DNA from 3 places in the Robertmurraya sp. genome. Region 1 is predicted to be linked to each of the others. Evidence: riboswitches for the same ligand, from Rfam matches in the RefSeq annotation. Region 1 holds a riboswitch; each other region holds the start of a gene.

What was found. Region 1 has a riboswitch for thiamine pyrophosphate ahead of thiM (hydroxyethylthiazole kinase). Riboswitches for the same ligand answer to the same signal wherever they lie in the genome.
Region 2: it holds a riboswitch for thiamine pyrophosphate, as region 1 does, so the genes downstream of both, thiT (energy-coupled thiamine transporter ThiT) here and thiM (hydroxyethylthiazole kinase) in region 1, are expected to answer to the same signal.
Region 3: it holds a riboswitch for thiamine pyrophosphate, as region 1 does, so the genes downstream of both, ACGLXV_RS09135 (ABC transporter substrate-binding protein) here and thiM (hydroxyethylthiazole kinase) in region 1, are expected to answer to the same signal.

Annotation. Positions count from the first base shown of each region.
Region 1 covers NZ_JAKFCQ010000189.1:58,585-63,898, forward strand. The annotation lists gene thiE (thiamine phosphate synthase) at 1-609, opposite strand, end outside; gene thiM (hydroxyethylthiazole kinase) at 623-1,438, opposite strand; TPP riboswitch at 1,533-1,645, opposite strand; gene ACGLXV_RS23765 (methyl-accepting chemotaxis protein) at 1,749-3,515, opposite strand; gene ACGLXV_RS23770 (MATE family efflux transporter) at 3,712-5,061, opposite strand.
Region 2 covers NZ_JAKFCQ010000055.1:29,053-34,366, forward strand. The annotation lists gene ACGLXV_RS06710 (nitric oxide synthase oxygenase) at 1-451, shown strand, start outside; gene ACGLXV_RS06715 (methyl-accepting chemotaxis protein) at 552-2,243, shown strand; TPP riboswitch at 2,333-2,431, shown strand; gene thiT (energy-coupled thiamine transporter ThiT) at 2,493-3,089, shown strand; gene ACGLXV_RS06725 (divergent polysaccharide deacetylase family protein) at 3,186-3,962, shown strand; gene ACGLXV_RS06730 (VanW family protein) at 4,016-4,906, opposite strand; gene ACGLXV_RS06735 (alanine/glycine:cation symporter family protein) at 5,002-5,314, opposite strand, start outside.
Region 3 covers NZ_JAKFCQ010000069.1:20,467-25,780, forward strand. The annotation lists gene ACGLXV_RS09110 (YjcZ family sporulation protein) at 1-131, shown strand, start outside; gene ACGLXV_RS09115 (TatD family hydrolase) at 171-941, opposite strand; gene ACGLXV_RS09120 (ABC transporter ATP-binding protein) at 938-1,684, opposite strand; gene ACGLXV_RS09125 (ABC transporter permease) at 1,671-2,444, opposite strand; gene ACGLXV_RS09130 (thiamine-binding protein) at 2,441-2,734, opposite strand; gene ACGLXV_RS09135 (ABC transporter substrate-binding protein) at 2,746-3,741, opposite strand; TPP riboswitch at 3,844-3,954, opposite strand; gene ACGLXV_RS09140 (peptide chain release factor 3) at 4,145-5,314, shown strand, end outside.

The DNA of each region.
Region 1 (5,314 bases):
AAGCTTGGTATGCTCTGGGATATGACTGGCTCGACAAATATCGGAAATGATCGCTAGGCCATTTGCTCCTGCTTTCATAACGGTTTCTCCGTTGGTAGAATTAATTCCACCAATTGCAACTAGAGGCAGAGAGATTCCTGTGTTACAAAATTTAGTAAAAATATCCAAGTTTTGTTGCTTTTCGGTATCCTCTTTTGAAATCGTAGGATATATCGGTCCAATTCCTAAGTAATCAGCTCCGTCTCGAACAGCTTGAAGTCCCTCTTCAACCGTATGAGTGGATACACCAAGAATTTTGTTAGGACCGATTGTCTCCCTTATATATTTTGCATTTTCATCGTCCTGGCCAACATGAACTCCATCAGCATCAAGAGCAATAGCGAGTGGTAAATCATCATTGACGATAAATGGGATCCTATGTTTCCCACAGAGTTCTCGTAGTTTTTTTCCAAGCTCGTACTTTTCTATTTCTCCAAGAGACCTGGTCCCTTTTTCTCGATATTGAAAACACGTTATTCCACCTTCAATCGCTAAAGCTAACGTTTCTTCAGGTGTTCGATCCATGCAATCTTGACTGCCCATAATAAAGTACAGTTTTAGAAATTCCATTTCCCTATGCTCCTCATATGGTTGTGACTTTTGAATACACTTTTGCGAGGTCTACCACATCAGAGGATGAAGTGAGCATAAGTTGATTAAGAAATTCCATCTGGAAAGTGCCTACATGATGGTCTCCTGTCGCTAAAACTGCACGCTCAGCAACTGCTCCATAAAAGGCTGAGGCTCCTGCAGCCGCTAGTAAATGATTGCTTTCTACACTTACAAACGCTCCTACGACTGATGAAAATAAGCAACCAGTCCCAGTTACTTTTGTTAGAAGGGGATGCCCGTTTGAAATAATAATCGATTCTTCTCCATTAGAAACAACATCGTCTTTTCCGGTAACCACAACCGTCATATGTAATTTTTGAGCTGCAATACGAGCGAGATCTGCGATATTGCCTTCACCTGTGCCTGCATCAACTCCGCGTGTTTGCCATTCTTCTCCTATTACGTTGGCTACCTCGGCCGCATTTCCACGTAATATGCTAATGTTCACTTCAGATAGAAGTCTTTTAACGGTATTTGTGCGGTATGGTGTTGCACCAGCTCCAACAGGATCAAGCACGACCGGTACCCCTTTTTCATTAGCAGCTTTTCCGGCAATGATCATAGCTTCTACTTCAGGTTCCCTTAATGTACCGATATTGAGTACGAGTGAATTTGCGATGCTTACCATGTCAGCTACTTCTTCTTTGGCATAGGCCATAACTGGTGAAGCACCAAGAGCTAACAACCCATTTGCAACAAAATTGGTGACTACCACATTCGTCATATTATGAACTAACGGTGATTGCTCTCTTACTCTATCAATTAATGTTAAAAATTCCTGACTCATTTTCCCTACTCCTTTCGTATTAAAAAACTATTTCAAGACAAAAAAAGCCAGATTCTTATAGAACCTGGCATAGTTACGAAACAATTAACATTCATCTTCGCAGTAACTACTTCCCTCCGCTGGTATGAGCCAGATCAGGTTCCAAGAGTCGAAAACTGAATATTGTTTTCTCTCAGCCCGAACATACGGGCCCCCCTAGTAGATTTCATATGAAACTATAATTCAATCATAGTGGAAGGTTTTTCATAAAGCAACTATAAATTATTTAAAAAGTAAAAAAGTTCCCCCTGCACCAACAGGAGGAATCCTATTAAATCGTAAATTTCCTTAAAACTTCTTTTAAGTTAATCGCCATATCATTTACTGTCTGAACGGATGAAGCGATTTCCTCCATCGTTGCCAATTGCTCTTCAGCTGATGCAGCAACTGCACGTGAGGAGGTGGAATTAACCTTTGCAATTTCTGTTAGCACTTCAATATTGGCAGTTACATATTTGGAGCTTTCCGTCATTTTTTGTACATATTGATGAATAGACTGAATCGTCTTACGTATGTCTGTGATAGAATCAGTAATTTGTATAAAAGATCTTCCCGCCTCATTTACAGCAATAGACCCATTTTCTACCTCAAGTGTGCTCTTTTCCATCGACTTTACGGCTTGATTAGTGCCGGTTTGGATTTTTAATATAAGATCAATAATCTCGTTGGAAGAGCTCTTAGATTGAACGGCAAGTTTACGCACCTCATCAGCAACAACGGCAAAGCCTTTCCCATGCTCACCCGCTCGTGCTGCTTCAATTGCTGCATTTAAAGCGAGTAAATTCGTTTGATCTGCAATACTTGTGATCACTTTCGTTATTTGACTAATCTCTTTTGATTGACTACCAAGGTTATCAATCACTCCTGCCACTTCTAAAACTGAGTCATATATATGCGACATTTGCTTAATCGCATGTTGTACGACCTTATTTCCGTTTTTAGACACTCCGTCTACCATATTGGCTGAAGCTTCGAGTTCTTCTGAAGAAAGGGTTAGTGTTTCTTGAATGGTAGCCAATGTTTTCATCGTATGTATGGTTTCATTTACACTTTCTAATTGTTTATGAGAGGAGGCGGCAACCTCTTGAATGGAATAAGTGATACTTTCTGTCCCTTGTGCTGTTTCCTCTGAACTTGCGGTTAAATCCTCGGCAGACGCAGATACCTGTGTGGTTGTTTCATATGCTTGGGAAATTAATGCTCGCAGCTCTTTTACCATCCGGTTGAAAGTAATGGTTAGCTCACCAATCTCATCGGTTGATGTGACCTTCATATCTGCTTGACTAAAATCACCTTCTGCAACCACTTTAATTCTATCCGATAAACGACGGATTGGACCGTGAATGGAATTCATTAATACAAAGGCAACTAATACGGAAATACAAATAACTATTATTGTAAGGATCATGGTCCAAATTTGAACTTGACTTCCGTTAGAAATGATTTCTTCTCCCAGCTGTTCTACGCTTTTATTTTTTTCGTCAGCTAAAGCTTTTAATTTTGACATCGTTTGTTCTGCTTTAAACTTTTCAGATCCAACATTAAGTAATGCTTGACGCTTTTCTCCGCTATCAAACACATCAAAAGCATCCTTCATCATAATCTCATTCCATTTGCCACTATCGGAAATGACCTTTTTTACTGTGTTTTCATCTTTGTTCCCCGTAACGTTAGTCAATAACTTTTCTTCTAACTGTTTACTAAGCTGTACATTGCTCTCAAAGCTTTCCTTTGCCTGGGGTGAACCTTCAAGCATGTACTCATTTACGAGCCTTAATCGCTCAGCCATAAAAAATCGTAAATCTTGTAAATGATTTAATTGCTGTGACTCTTCTAGAATAAGTGATTTTGCTAATTCATTTGCCTTTTGGGTATTGATCATGGAGTATATAGCTAGTCCACTAGAAACTAATAACACTAGCCCGAAGCTAAGCATGATTTTTTTGCGAATACTTTGTGGTTGAATTCGATTTTTTAATATCGGAAAATACTTCATACTGCCAATTTGTTGTTTTAACCATATTCCTAAAGACTTCAATCCCTACACATCCTTCACCCGTTGTCCCATTCATTATGGCAAAGGAATATTAAGCAATTGTAAAGGAACTGTAAGTATTGTATAAATAATACAACTTTATACCTAATTCTTAAGAACTATCAAAAAAATAAAAAACCTAGGAAATGATGGTATTTCCTAGGCAAGCGCAGGTTATGACATTTCTCTGCAAAATTCCTTATCCTACTAATCGATTAGTAAGTTTTTTGACGTAAAGAGATAAAAAGACGCTTCGGGATAGACTAAATAAGATAAACGCCAGCCATACTCCGTGGTTTCCAAAGACGGGTACAAGAAATACAATGGCTGCTAAAAACACAAGTAAAGCGATGAAAATAGAATTTCTCACCGATTTCGCGTCCGTTGCACCAGAAAAAATGCCTTCTAGTTGTAATCCCCAAAATCCGACAAGTGGAAATAGAAACATCCAAAATAAGAATCCATGAGTGGTATTTTTAACTTCATGAATCGTCGTGAATAATGACACGATAAAGTCTCCAAACAGGAAGGTCAAAAGGGATAAAAGAATAGCTGTGGCAAATCCCCAGGTTGCTGAAAGGGATAAAGCTCGAAAATATAGAGAGCTATTCTTACCTCCAAACGCTCTTCCCACTAAAATGCTTGAGGCATTAGCGAATCCTCCAAAAAGATATGCCATTACATACTGAACTTGTAAAAGGATCGCATTTGCAGCTAATGTGAGCTCACCCATACTTGCTCCTTTTGAGGTGAAAATTCCAGTCATCGTGACTAAACATAATGTTCGGAGAAAATGGTCGCGATTCACAAGAAACATTTGAACTAAGGTGTCCTTCTTTATTAACGCAGCATACGAAGGGATAAAGAAACGACTTTTATTTGTATGATAAATAATGAACATTCCAACTAAAACGGAGGATACTTCAGCGATTAAAGTAGCATAGGCGACGCCTGCAACCCCCATATGTAAGCCCAGAACAAAGACAATATCAAGCACGATGTTTAATAGGTTCATACCAATTTGAAGGAATAAGGACATTTTTACTTTTCCTAAGCCGACTAGCCAACCAATGGTTACATAGCTTAGTAGAATAAACGGAGCTCCCCAGATACGAATGAGAAAGTAAGTTTCAGCCAGGGCATTTGTTGATGCATTCCCTCCCATAAGGAGAAGGGATAAATGGATGATTGGCTTTTGAAAAAGGATAAAAATCAAACCCATTAGAATAGCAATAATCATCGGGCGGTAAAGCGCAAGCATAATTCCTTCTTCATTTTTTGCTCCATCAGCTTGTGACGTGAAGCCACTTGTCGTCACACGTAAAAAGCCGAGCAGCCAGTACATCGTATTAAAAATAACGGCAGCAATCGCGACTCCACCTAACGCCGTAGGGTCTTGTATTCTTCCAACAACGGCCGTATCTACCACCCCAAGTAATGGAGTAGAGACTCCAGATAAAATTAAAGGAAAAGCTAGTATAAAGTATTCGCGATGAGTACATGTATGTGAATAACGGTGAACCATTTGTCTAACGGAAGCTAAGTTCATTTTCCTCCCCTTTCTTGATAAAAAAGCAACTAGTATAGCAAAATGCTAGGAATACCTTATCATATTGCTAGCAAGATGATAAGGTATCCTAGTCCCTATAGTTGAATAGAATTCATATACAATTCCTGTATATGATCCGTGGACGTTCCCAGCCAATGATAATAGACTATAATGTGCTAAACTTAAAGTGTCAATATTTAATCGTAATTTTTACGATTAAAAAGATAGTTTTTAATAAAAATGTAAGTTTTAC
Region 2 (5,314 bases), on a different contig from region 1:
GATGATCGCTGATATGCGTCTTGAAATTGGTGGTATTCATTACACGGCTGCCCCTTTTAATGGCTGGTATATGGGAACAGAAATAGGGGCTAGAAATTTAGCGGATGAAGACCGATATAATCTGTTGCCTTTAGTTGCTGACCACATGAAATTAGATATGTCTAGAAATAGTAGTCTTTGGAAGGATCGAGCGCTACTTGAAGTGAATCGAGCGGTTCTATATTCCTATAAAAAGGCTGGAGTAAGTATTGTTGACCATCACACCGCAGCAGCTCAGTTTAAGTTGTTTGAAGAAAGAGAGAAAGAAAAAAGACGGAAATTAACAGGCAATTGGACTTGGTTAATACCCCCTGTTTCTCCCGCGTTAACCCATATCTTTCACCAGCAATATGACAATAGCACTCAATTGCCAAATTATTTTTATCAAGTGGCACCTTACGAGAAGAAATAGATTTTGTCTATTTCTTTTCATTTGAAATAAAACGCTTCCATATCAAAAGAACTATTGTTAATATAGGTATAAAGTACAACCTATATATGGGGGAGCAATCATGAATATCACTGTTCGAAAAAAAATTATAGGTAGTTTTGTTATTGTTTTATTTATGTTAGTAGTTGTAGCAAGTGCTGGGATTTTTCAACTTTATTCAGTAAACAATACGTATCAATCATTCTTAAAAGAAGAAGTAGGTCAAAAGCTAGAAGTGAAAAATCTCCAAGAGCAAATGATTAGAAAATCAGCAGCCGTTCGTAGCTTCCTACTTACTGGAGAAGCTGATTATCTTACAGAATACGATGAGGCAGTAAAGAGCTTTGATAACTCTATGAAGAAATTAAAAACAACAATCACTGATAAGGAGTTATTAAATACGTTAACTGCTCTTGAGGAAATGTCAAAAAATGATTCGAAGTTTGCTCAAGACCAAATACAAATGAAAAAAGACAATGATGAATTAGGTTATTTAATTCTAGCAAAATCAACTGCACAAACGTTAGGTATGCAGTTTAATGCAAAAGTAAATGAACTTCTATCTATTCAGGAAAAACATTTAGACCATGCGAGTAGCTTGACCACCAAAAAAATAGATGGAATTGTCACAATCATGATTGTTATAAGTGTATCTGCGATTCTTGTTGCATTAGCACTAGCGACAATTATAAGTCTACAGATTGCAAAACCAATTGTTCATGCATCTAAGGCTATTGAGAAGGTTGCAAGCGGAGACCTTTCTATTGATGAGATAAAAGTGAAGAATAAAGATGAAATAGGGGCAATGATACAGTCTGTCAACTTAATGGTTTCTGGATTAAGAGAAGTAGTTGTTCAAGTTAGAGATTCATCAGCTCAAGTTGCAGCTAGTAGTGAACAACTAAGTACAAGTGCGCAGGACAGTACTCAAGCAAGTGAACAAATATCTCATATTGTTGAACAAAACTCTGAGGGTATGGATCTGCAACTGCAACATTTAACCAAAATTCACGCATTAATTGAAGAGATGTCTAGCAATATAAATTTGATTACAAAAAGTAGTGAAAAAATGCTCGTCACAGCTGATAATACGTTTCAAGTTACAGATCAAGGAGCTTTATCTATCGAAAAAGTTGTTAACCAAATGAATCTTATCAATGATGGAGTGATGAATGCTTCAGAAATCATTCGTCAGTTAGGAAGACGCTCGAATGAAATTACTTCTATCCTAAATATGATTACCACGGTTGCAGATCAGACGAATTTGCTAGCCTTAAATGCCGCAATCGAAGCTGCAAGAGCAGGTGAACATGGCAAAGGATTTGCTGTAGTTGCTGACGAAGTAAGAAAGCTCGCGGAGGAATCAAAAAAATCAGCTGATCAAATTACAAAAATGATTACTTATATCCAATCTGAGACGGAACTAGCCGTTTCTGCAATGGAAGAACAGTCTCACAAAGTATCTGAAGGATTCGAATATGGTCAGGATGCAAAGAAAGCGTTTGCTCTTATTGGAGAGTCAATGGGAGACGTAATTGAAAAGGTATCAGACGTTTCATGTGCCATTGAGCTACTAAGCATGCATAGTACAAATGTCGTACAAGCAATTGACGAGGTAAAAGGAATCGCAGAAGAAAGCGTTGCAACCACTAGAGAAGTAGCAGCTGGAACAGAAGAAAACGTTGCTACCCTCCAAGAAGTAACCGCAAGTGCTCAAGACCTATCAGGTATGGCCGAAACCTTACAGAAGCTAGTTCGTCGATTTAAAATATAAACATAAAAGCATCTAGTTCCATCTAGATGCTTTTCTATTTAATTTTATATGATATAATGAAAACGAAATTATAAACAAACTACATAAGAAGAAACCACAAGGGGAGCGTTATGCTGAGAGTGAACGTTTGTTCTGACCCTTCGAACCTGTTAGATAATTCTAGCGCAGGGATGTGGACTGACTGAATTTTTTGTGCAATCATGTCTATCTACGCTCTCCTTGAGGTTTCCAAAAAGGGGAGATTTTTTTATGGGAAACAAACGATTAATCATGATGATTGAAGCATCTTTTTTTGCAGCCTTTGCATTAATTCTAGACCTTCTTCCATCAATCAAACTATCGCCTAATATTTCCATTTCATTTGCGATGCTACCAATCTTAATTATTGCTTTTAGATGGGGATTCGTTGCTGCAACCGCTTCTGGCTTTTTATGGGGACTATTACAAATTGCTATGGGTGATGCTTACATACTAACTCCGTTACAGGGCTTCATTGAGTATTTTCTGGCCTTTGCGTTTATTGGATTTGCAGGTTTCTTTATGAAAAAAATTCAGATAGCACTTAAAGAAAATAAGAAGAAAGCCCTTCAATGGATCATAGTTGCCACATTTGTCGGAAGTGCGGCTCGTTATTTTTGGCATTTTATCGCAGGATTTTTATTCTGGGGAGAATATGCACCGGATGGGATGTCTCCATTCTTATTTTCACTAGGCGTGAACGGTGGTACAATGATTGGGGCAGCCATCTATTGTTCCGTTATTTTATTCTTATTAGTGTCTAGCTCACCAAGATTTCTTCTCCACAAAAGGGTTTCCACTTCAGAGACCGTGAAAAAAATATCGTAATCCAACACTCGTCCATTGTTTTGGGCGAGTTTTTTGTATGGTTTTTCCTCAATGAGAGAAACTATCCCAATAACTAACATTCAAATGGAGGATTTTATGAAAAAAACTTCATTTATCATTTTTTTGGCCATTTTTACACTATTCCCTCATCATGGGCATGGCCAGGAAATGAAAAAGGCAGCTATTATTATTGACGATTTTGGCGGTGGTGTGGGAGGTGTAAAGGATTTTCTAGAAGGTGATGTGAGAATAACGGCGGCTATTATGCCTTTTAATGAACTTTCTAAAAAGCATGCAGAATGGGCATATGAAAATGGCTTAGAGATTATGGTACATTTGCCTATGCAGCCAAAAAAGGGAAAGGCCTCTTGGTTAGGACCGAAGCCAATAACGAATGACTTATCAAAGGAAGAAGTAAGAAAGAGAGTCATTGATGCTATCGATAGTGTTCCTCATGCTATGGGATTAAATAATCATATGGGCTCGCTTGTCGTTGAAAATGAGGAGATTGTCAGAGTTATTGTCGAAGTGGCAAAGGAAAAGCAGCTATATATTGTAGATAGTGCAACAAGTCCAAAATCCAAATTCGAGGAAATCACTGAAGAATTAAATGTACCTTTTATTAAGCGAGACGTGTTTCTAGATGATATCTGTTCTGTAAATCAAGTCAAAAAACAAATGCTTATTCTTGCAAGGATTGCGGAGAGCAGGGGAACCGCTGTTGCCATTGGACATGTTGGTACATCAGGGAAGGTATGCTCGTTAGGTGTTACTGAGTCAATGCCTGAATTTAAGCAGAAGCATATAAAGGTCGTCCCGGTATCCGAACTGTTATCTGATTCCATTCGATCAAAGTATTTTCATCTATATTAAAAGTGGCTGTCCAGTGGGTGGGATCCTCCCATTCATCGGACAGCCCTGTTTTTTTATTGATACATGCTTGGTACTTGATTATGTTCAACATTCACATCGTCTGAAGTATACAAAAGAATGGATACGGAACCCCCTCTCACTTTTGAACGTATTAAGATAGGATGCTTATAGTTGTTCATAAACACAAAGTCGGGCCCATACCAGCTGACTGTTGCGTCCCGACCTGGAGGAACATAAGGGACTCGTTTAGAGTGGGAATATCGTTTCACGATTTTTAACCCTGCTCGATCCACTGCATTAAAGAGTGTAGAAGACACTTGGCAAATGCCTCCGCCGACCCCCTCAGAAAGCTCACCTCGAACAATAATGGGAGCTGGCATATAGCCGCGTTCTTTTGTCCGTTGACCAACCACCTCATTGAACGAAAAGGTCTGACCTGGAAATAGGACGTAGTTATTTATCGCCTCAGATGATTTTCGTATATTGTTTGTTCTTGAGGTATTGTAGCTATTGAAATAAGTGACATAATATCCGATCGCTTGTTGTCGAATTCTTGACAATAACTCACTATCGACCTCTGGGTAAATCGGTTTTTTAGGTACTTTAAGCGTTTTAGCCCCTTTACTATAAAAATAGGAGTGATATAGGGTATGAAATGCTCTCTTATCAAGTTGATATCCCAGCTGCTCTGGCTGTAAATTTCCATGTTCATCAAGAATAGCATTTTTCGGCTCTATGTATACTTGTTGGGAAAGTTCAGCAGTTAAGATGTCAAGATGATGCAAGTCCATAAGAGGAGTATTGGGAAGAGGAAAAACTAGTTCTTCGCGATCTACAGTCATAATGGGTTGATCATTATCAATCAATGTAAGTACATCGTGATTGGCTGGTTGTTGAATAAGCATGAGAATAGATAAAAGTCCTGTAAATTTCAATCGTATCATCCTTCCACTTAGGTACCATGAGTATTATTCCAAGTTCACGATTTCCTTATGCGAGAGTAAGAAATGAAAAAGACTGGGAATTCCCAGTCTTTCGATTAAGCTTTTTCAGTTGTTTCTTGCTTTTGCTTAGGCCAGCTCTCTACCCCTTTTAATCCAGGGATACTATCTTCAAAAAACACAGGGTCAAGACCTTGCTTACGTTGTTCAAGGTAATTATCAAGTGCTTTAAAAGCAATATTACCAAGTAAACCAATGGCAATAAGGTTTGTAAAGGACATAATCGCCATTGCTAAGTCGGCCAAATCCCAAACAATTTGTAAGCTTGCAACAGCACCGAAAATTACCATTCCAACAGCTAGAATTCGGAAAATAATTAAGGTAGCTTTACTTTTATGAACAAATTCTATA
Region 3 (5,314 bases), on a different contig from region 1:
GATACGGATATCCTCACAGCGGTTGTGGTTACCCAGCAGTTGGCGGAGTTGGGTACGGTGGTGGCTTCGCGCTAATCGTTGTACTTTTCATCCTATTAATCATCGTTGGTGCTGCTTGCTTTAAGTGGTAATAAAAAAGAATGAAGGTGGGGTTTCTCACCTTCATTCCTTTATAAACGAAAGAAGTGTTTTGTATTTACATACAGTGTTTCATATGTCTTTTCTACTGAGATAGCTTTCAATTCAGAAAGTTGTCTTATTGTTTGATGAATCATGTTGGGGTGTGTCATTCTTTCGCTAAACGGTCCTTCAAAGGGCCAAGGACCGTCTGTTTCCACCATCATCTGTGAAAGGGGAAAACGCTTAGCGATATGTTGAATTTCTTCTTCGTAAAAAAGGTCAGGAGTAAGCGATATGAAGTGTCCGTTTTGAATGATTCGATCCATATCTGTGTCTGCTCCTTTAAACCAGTGGAAATGAGCATTTTTAATACTATGCCTTTCTAACAGAGAGCAAACGGTTGGCACGTCATCATAAATTGCATGAAGCGAGATAGGCAAGTTTTTCTTGCTAGCCATCTTTACCCACTCTTCAAGAAGTTCTAGATATGGTTCCAGAGAGAAGTTCCAGGAAGTGGAAGAGCGTAAGTAAAAGGGGAGGCCAACCTCTCCAACCGCTATCATCTCATCGAAATGTGTGTACACCCATTGAAAAAGGTCTGCCATTTCTTCGTCTGAGCCTATTGCTTGCTCAGGGTGAAATCCAAACGCTGTTTTGACATGAGGGTATATCCTTGAAAGATAAGCATTTCTTTTACAGGATTCTAAGTCATAGGAAACGCTTATGAGCATTTCAACTTCGTCAAGTGTCTCCATCATCGTATGAATCTCTTCATCTAGGTACTTATCTAGATGTAAGTGGCAGTCTATTATTTTCCTCATTTTTGATCAACCTTTTCTTTTAAAAAATCATGAATCAATTTTTTGTAACGAAGAAATTCTCCGGAGAACATCATTTCCTCGTTTCTTGGTCGCGAGAAGGGAACAACAACCTCTTGTTTGATTCTTGCAGGTTTATTGGATAATACGAGTATTCGGTCGGAAAGAAAGAGTGCCTCCTCTATATTATGGGTAACAAAAATAATTGTTTTTTTATACTGATCCCAAATCGAAAGTAGCCATAACTGCATTTCCTGACGAGTTAACTCGTCTAAAGCTGAAAATGGCTCATCTAAACATATGATGGGCTGGGGACTTAACAGTGCCCGTAAAAATGCAACCCTTTGTTTCATACCTCCTGAAAGTTCGTGAGGAAAAGCATTTCTATACTCCAGTAGCCCCGCTTTCCGCAGCATCTCCATAGCCGTTTCGTAATCCTTTTTAGCTTTCAGCTCTTGGCCAAGAACGACATTTTGAATGATTGTTCTCCAAGGTAGTAAGGAAGGGGTTTGGGGCATATAACTAATATGTCCTCTGTTACCTGTAATGTCATTTCCTTCGAGTATAATGGACCCTGCATGTGGAGCCTCCAGGCCACCGATTAACTGGAAAATCGTACTTTTCCCACTTCCGGAGGGACCAAGAATCGTTACGAACTCCCCGTTCTTAATAAAGAGGTTGAGATCATGTAAAATTTGTTTATCTCGATAAGAAAAAGATACATTTTGTAATTCAAGATGCTCCACGATTTTTCCCCTCAGCTTTCCAACGAATAATAAATCTCTCCAACCAATTAATCATGATAAAAAATAACAAACTTAATGCCATAATGAGAAATATGGCAACAAACACGCGATCTGTTCGAAACGATGAGGAAGAGAGTGTCATATAGACTCCAATACCATTTTCTGATCCTAACCATTCAGATATAACCGCTCCCATGACACTGTATGTCGCTGAAATTTTCAGCCCTGAAAAGATCGAGGGAAGGGCAAACGGAAACTCGAGTTTCCAAAATAACTGTCGTTTTGTTGCTCCTGCCATTTGCATATAATGGAAGAGCTCTGGAGCAACCTGGCGAAATCCATCCATGGCTGAAATCGTTATTGGAAAGAAACAAACCAGAGTGATTACAATTAATTTTGGTAATAGGCCGAAGCCGAACCATATAACAAGAAGTGGAGCAAGTACGATAATGGGTATATTTTGCGATAAAATGAGAAGCGGATATAAAGATTCTTTTAAAAAAGGGATATTATGTAAAATAAAGGCAGTTAACAGACCTACGGTAACCCCAGAAACAAAACCTAGTAAAATAAGCTGAATGGTGGATATAAGATGTACAGAGACACTGCTCCAACCATTTATGAGTTCGTTAAAAATTTGTGATGGAGTTGGGAGCAGCCAAGATGGAACTTGAGTCATTCTTGCGGTGAATTCCCATCCAATGAATAAAAGGAGGAGAACAAAAATTGGTCTCCACCCTTTTTGTAGTTTTTTTATCATGAACGATATTTCTCCGTAAGTGTATCCATTTTTATTCCAGATGGTTGATAAAGAATCTTCACCTGCGAAATAACATTGCTGCTTCCCATTTCAATCATCTTTTCATTCATTTTCGAAATCACTGCAAAAAGTTCCTGAAGATCACCCTCCATAGTTGTTTCCAAGGGATGAACCTCATACTTTACTCCTGACGCATCAATAATGGCTATTGCTTCATCTACGTAAGGAATCACATTTTCACCGTTTTTTGTCTTAGGGATAATTTGTATACTAACAAGCGCGTTTGCCATATGACCAACTCCTATTGTGGTAAAAATTCATTTGTAAAGGCTTTTTCTGCATCTAACTCTGATTCTAGCAACCCATTTTCAAGCATCCAAGAAGCATAGTTTTCCCATACTTCTAAACGTTGCTCACCCCATTGGTCTGCATCGTCTTGATATTTGGTAGCAAGCCATTCCTGACTTTTCTTAACAAGCTCTGCGTCAAGCTCAGGAGCAGCTTTGATTAGGACGTCCGCCGCATCGGAAGGATTGTCGATAGCAAATTCATAGCCTTTTGAAGCCGCTTTAACAAAAGCTTTTACTGTTTCTGGATCGTTGTTAATCATGTTTTCACTAGTTGTTAACACAGGTGTATAATAGTCTAGCTTTTCGGAGTAATCGGTTAGATAGACCATATTTATGTCTTCTCCTCGTAATTCCGCTTCCACGCCTGTCCAACCGTAGTATATCCATGCAAAGTCAATATCACGTTCAACAGCGGTAAAGAAGTCCGCATCGCCTATGTTTACAATATTCACCTTTTCTACATCTGCTTGTTCCTGCTTCATAAGTGAGTCGATGACGGATTCTTCAACAGGTGAACCCCAACCACCATATGTTTTTCCTTCAAAATCCTTAGGAGATTGAATATTTTTAGATGCCGGTGATGCGAAACCAGATGTGTTGTGTTGAATGACCGCAGCTATAGAAACAAGCGGTACCCCTTGGACTCTAGCCTGTGTAATGCCCTCTTGATAACCTACACCAAAGTCTGCTTTCTCAGAAGCAACAAGTTGGTCAGCACCAGCCTCTCCAGGCATCTGAATGGTCACATCAAGACCTTCCTCTTCAAAAAAGCCTTTTTCTTTTGCAACATATAGCCCTGTGTGATTTGTATTTGGAGTCCAATCAAGAACGACAGTCACTTTTTTTAAGTCAGCGCTTGATTCCTCCTGTTCTGTTTGTTGTTCATTTGTTCCTGAACATCCTGCGAGTAATACAGAAGCTGCAAATGCAGCTATCCACTTTTTCATTACCTTCTCCTCCAATGGTAAAAGTAGGGACATGACCTGAACCTCTAGACGACAAAAAAACGCCCAGTTTTTGAACCGGGCGCATATGTTTAAACAAATTTATTGTCTAAAGAATATGTTCCCTACGCTGGTATCATCCAGATCAGGTTCAAAGGGTCAGCATCTATTGGATGCACTCTCAACCGGTCTTCACCGGTCCCCCTACAATTCTTACCTATTTAGTTTCATTTCTATCTCATTATAGCAGAAATTATTTTCTTGAAAAGGAAGAACTTTCTTGAATAAATGAACATAATGATAGGTTTGTTATTGCTTTTGTAAAGAACACATTGCAAACTTCATACAGTCACGATAAGATTGAAGTTATGGATGAATTTGTGTAAGGAAAGAAAGGAATTTCATAATGGCAAAAAATTTTAAAGATGATGTACAATCGCGTCGCACATTTGCGATCATTTCCCACCCGGATGCTGGGAAAACAACATTAACAGAAAAGTTATTGTTATTTGGTGGAGCGATTCGTGATGCGGGAACTGTAAAAGGAAAGAAAACGGGTAAGTTTGCAACGAGCGATTGGATGGAAATTGAAAAACAACGTGGTATTTCCGTTACGTCGAGTGTAATGCAATTTGATTATAATGACTGTAGAGTGAATATTCTTGATACACCAGGTCACCAAGACTTCAGTGAAGATACGTATCGTACTCTTACAGCTGTTGATAGTGCGGTCATGATTATCGATTCAGCAAAAGGGATTGAGGAGCAGACCTTAAAGTTATTTAAAGTGTGTCGAATGAGAGGTATTCCGATTTTTACCTTTATCAATAAGCTTGATCGTCAGGGGAAATCTCCATTAGAACTTTTAGCTGAGCTAGAAGAGGTTATGGGGATAGAATCATATCCGATGAACTGGCCGATCGGAATGGGGAAAGAATTTCTCGGTATATATGACCGTTTCTACAAGCGAATTGAACAATTCCGTGTGGAAGAGGAAGAACGATTTATTACATTAAATGAAGATGGAGAAATAGAAGGAGATCATAGACTAAAGCAATACTCCTTATATGACCAAACGTTGGAGGAAATTATGCTATTAAATGAAGCGGGAAATGAATTTTCTCGTGAAAGAATAGCAAATGGGGAACTAACACCTGTATTCTTTGGTAGCGCCTTAGCGAACTTTGGTGTTCAGACTTTTCTAGAAACCTATCTTCAATTTGCTCCTGCACCTCAAGCTCGGGAATCTACAGAAGGGAAAATTGATCCATTATCAGAGGATTTCTCAGGCTTTATTTTTAAGATTCAAGCAAATATGAATCCTGCTCACAGGGACAGAATTGCCTTTTTACGTGTATGTTCAGGGAAATTTGAAAGAGGGATGACAGTCAATATTCCACGCTTAGGAAAGCCAATGAAGCTTTCTCAATCAACACAGTTTATGGCTGATGACAGAAACACGGTTGATGAAGCGGTTAGTGGAGATATTATTGGTTTGTACGATCCAGGTACGTATCAAATTGGAGATACATTGACAGTTGGAAAAAACAACTTTCAATACGAAAAGCTTCCTCAA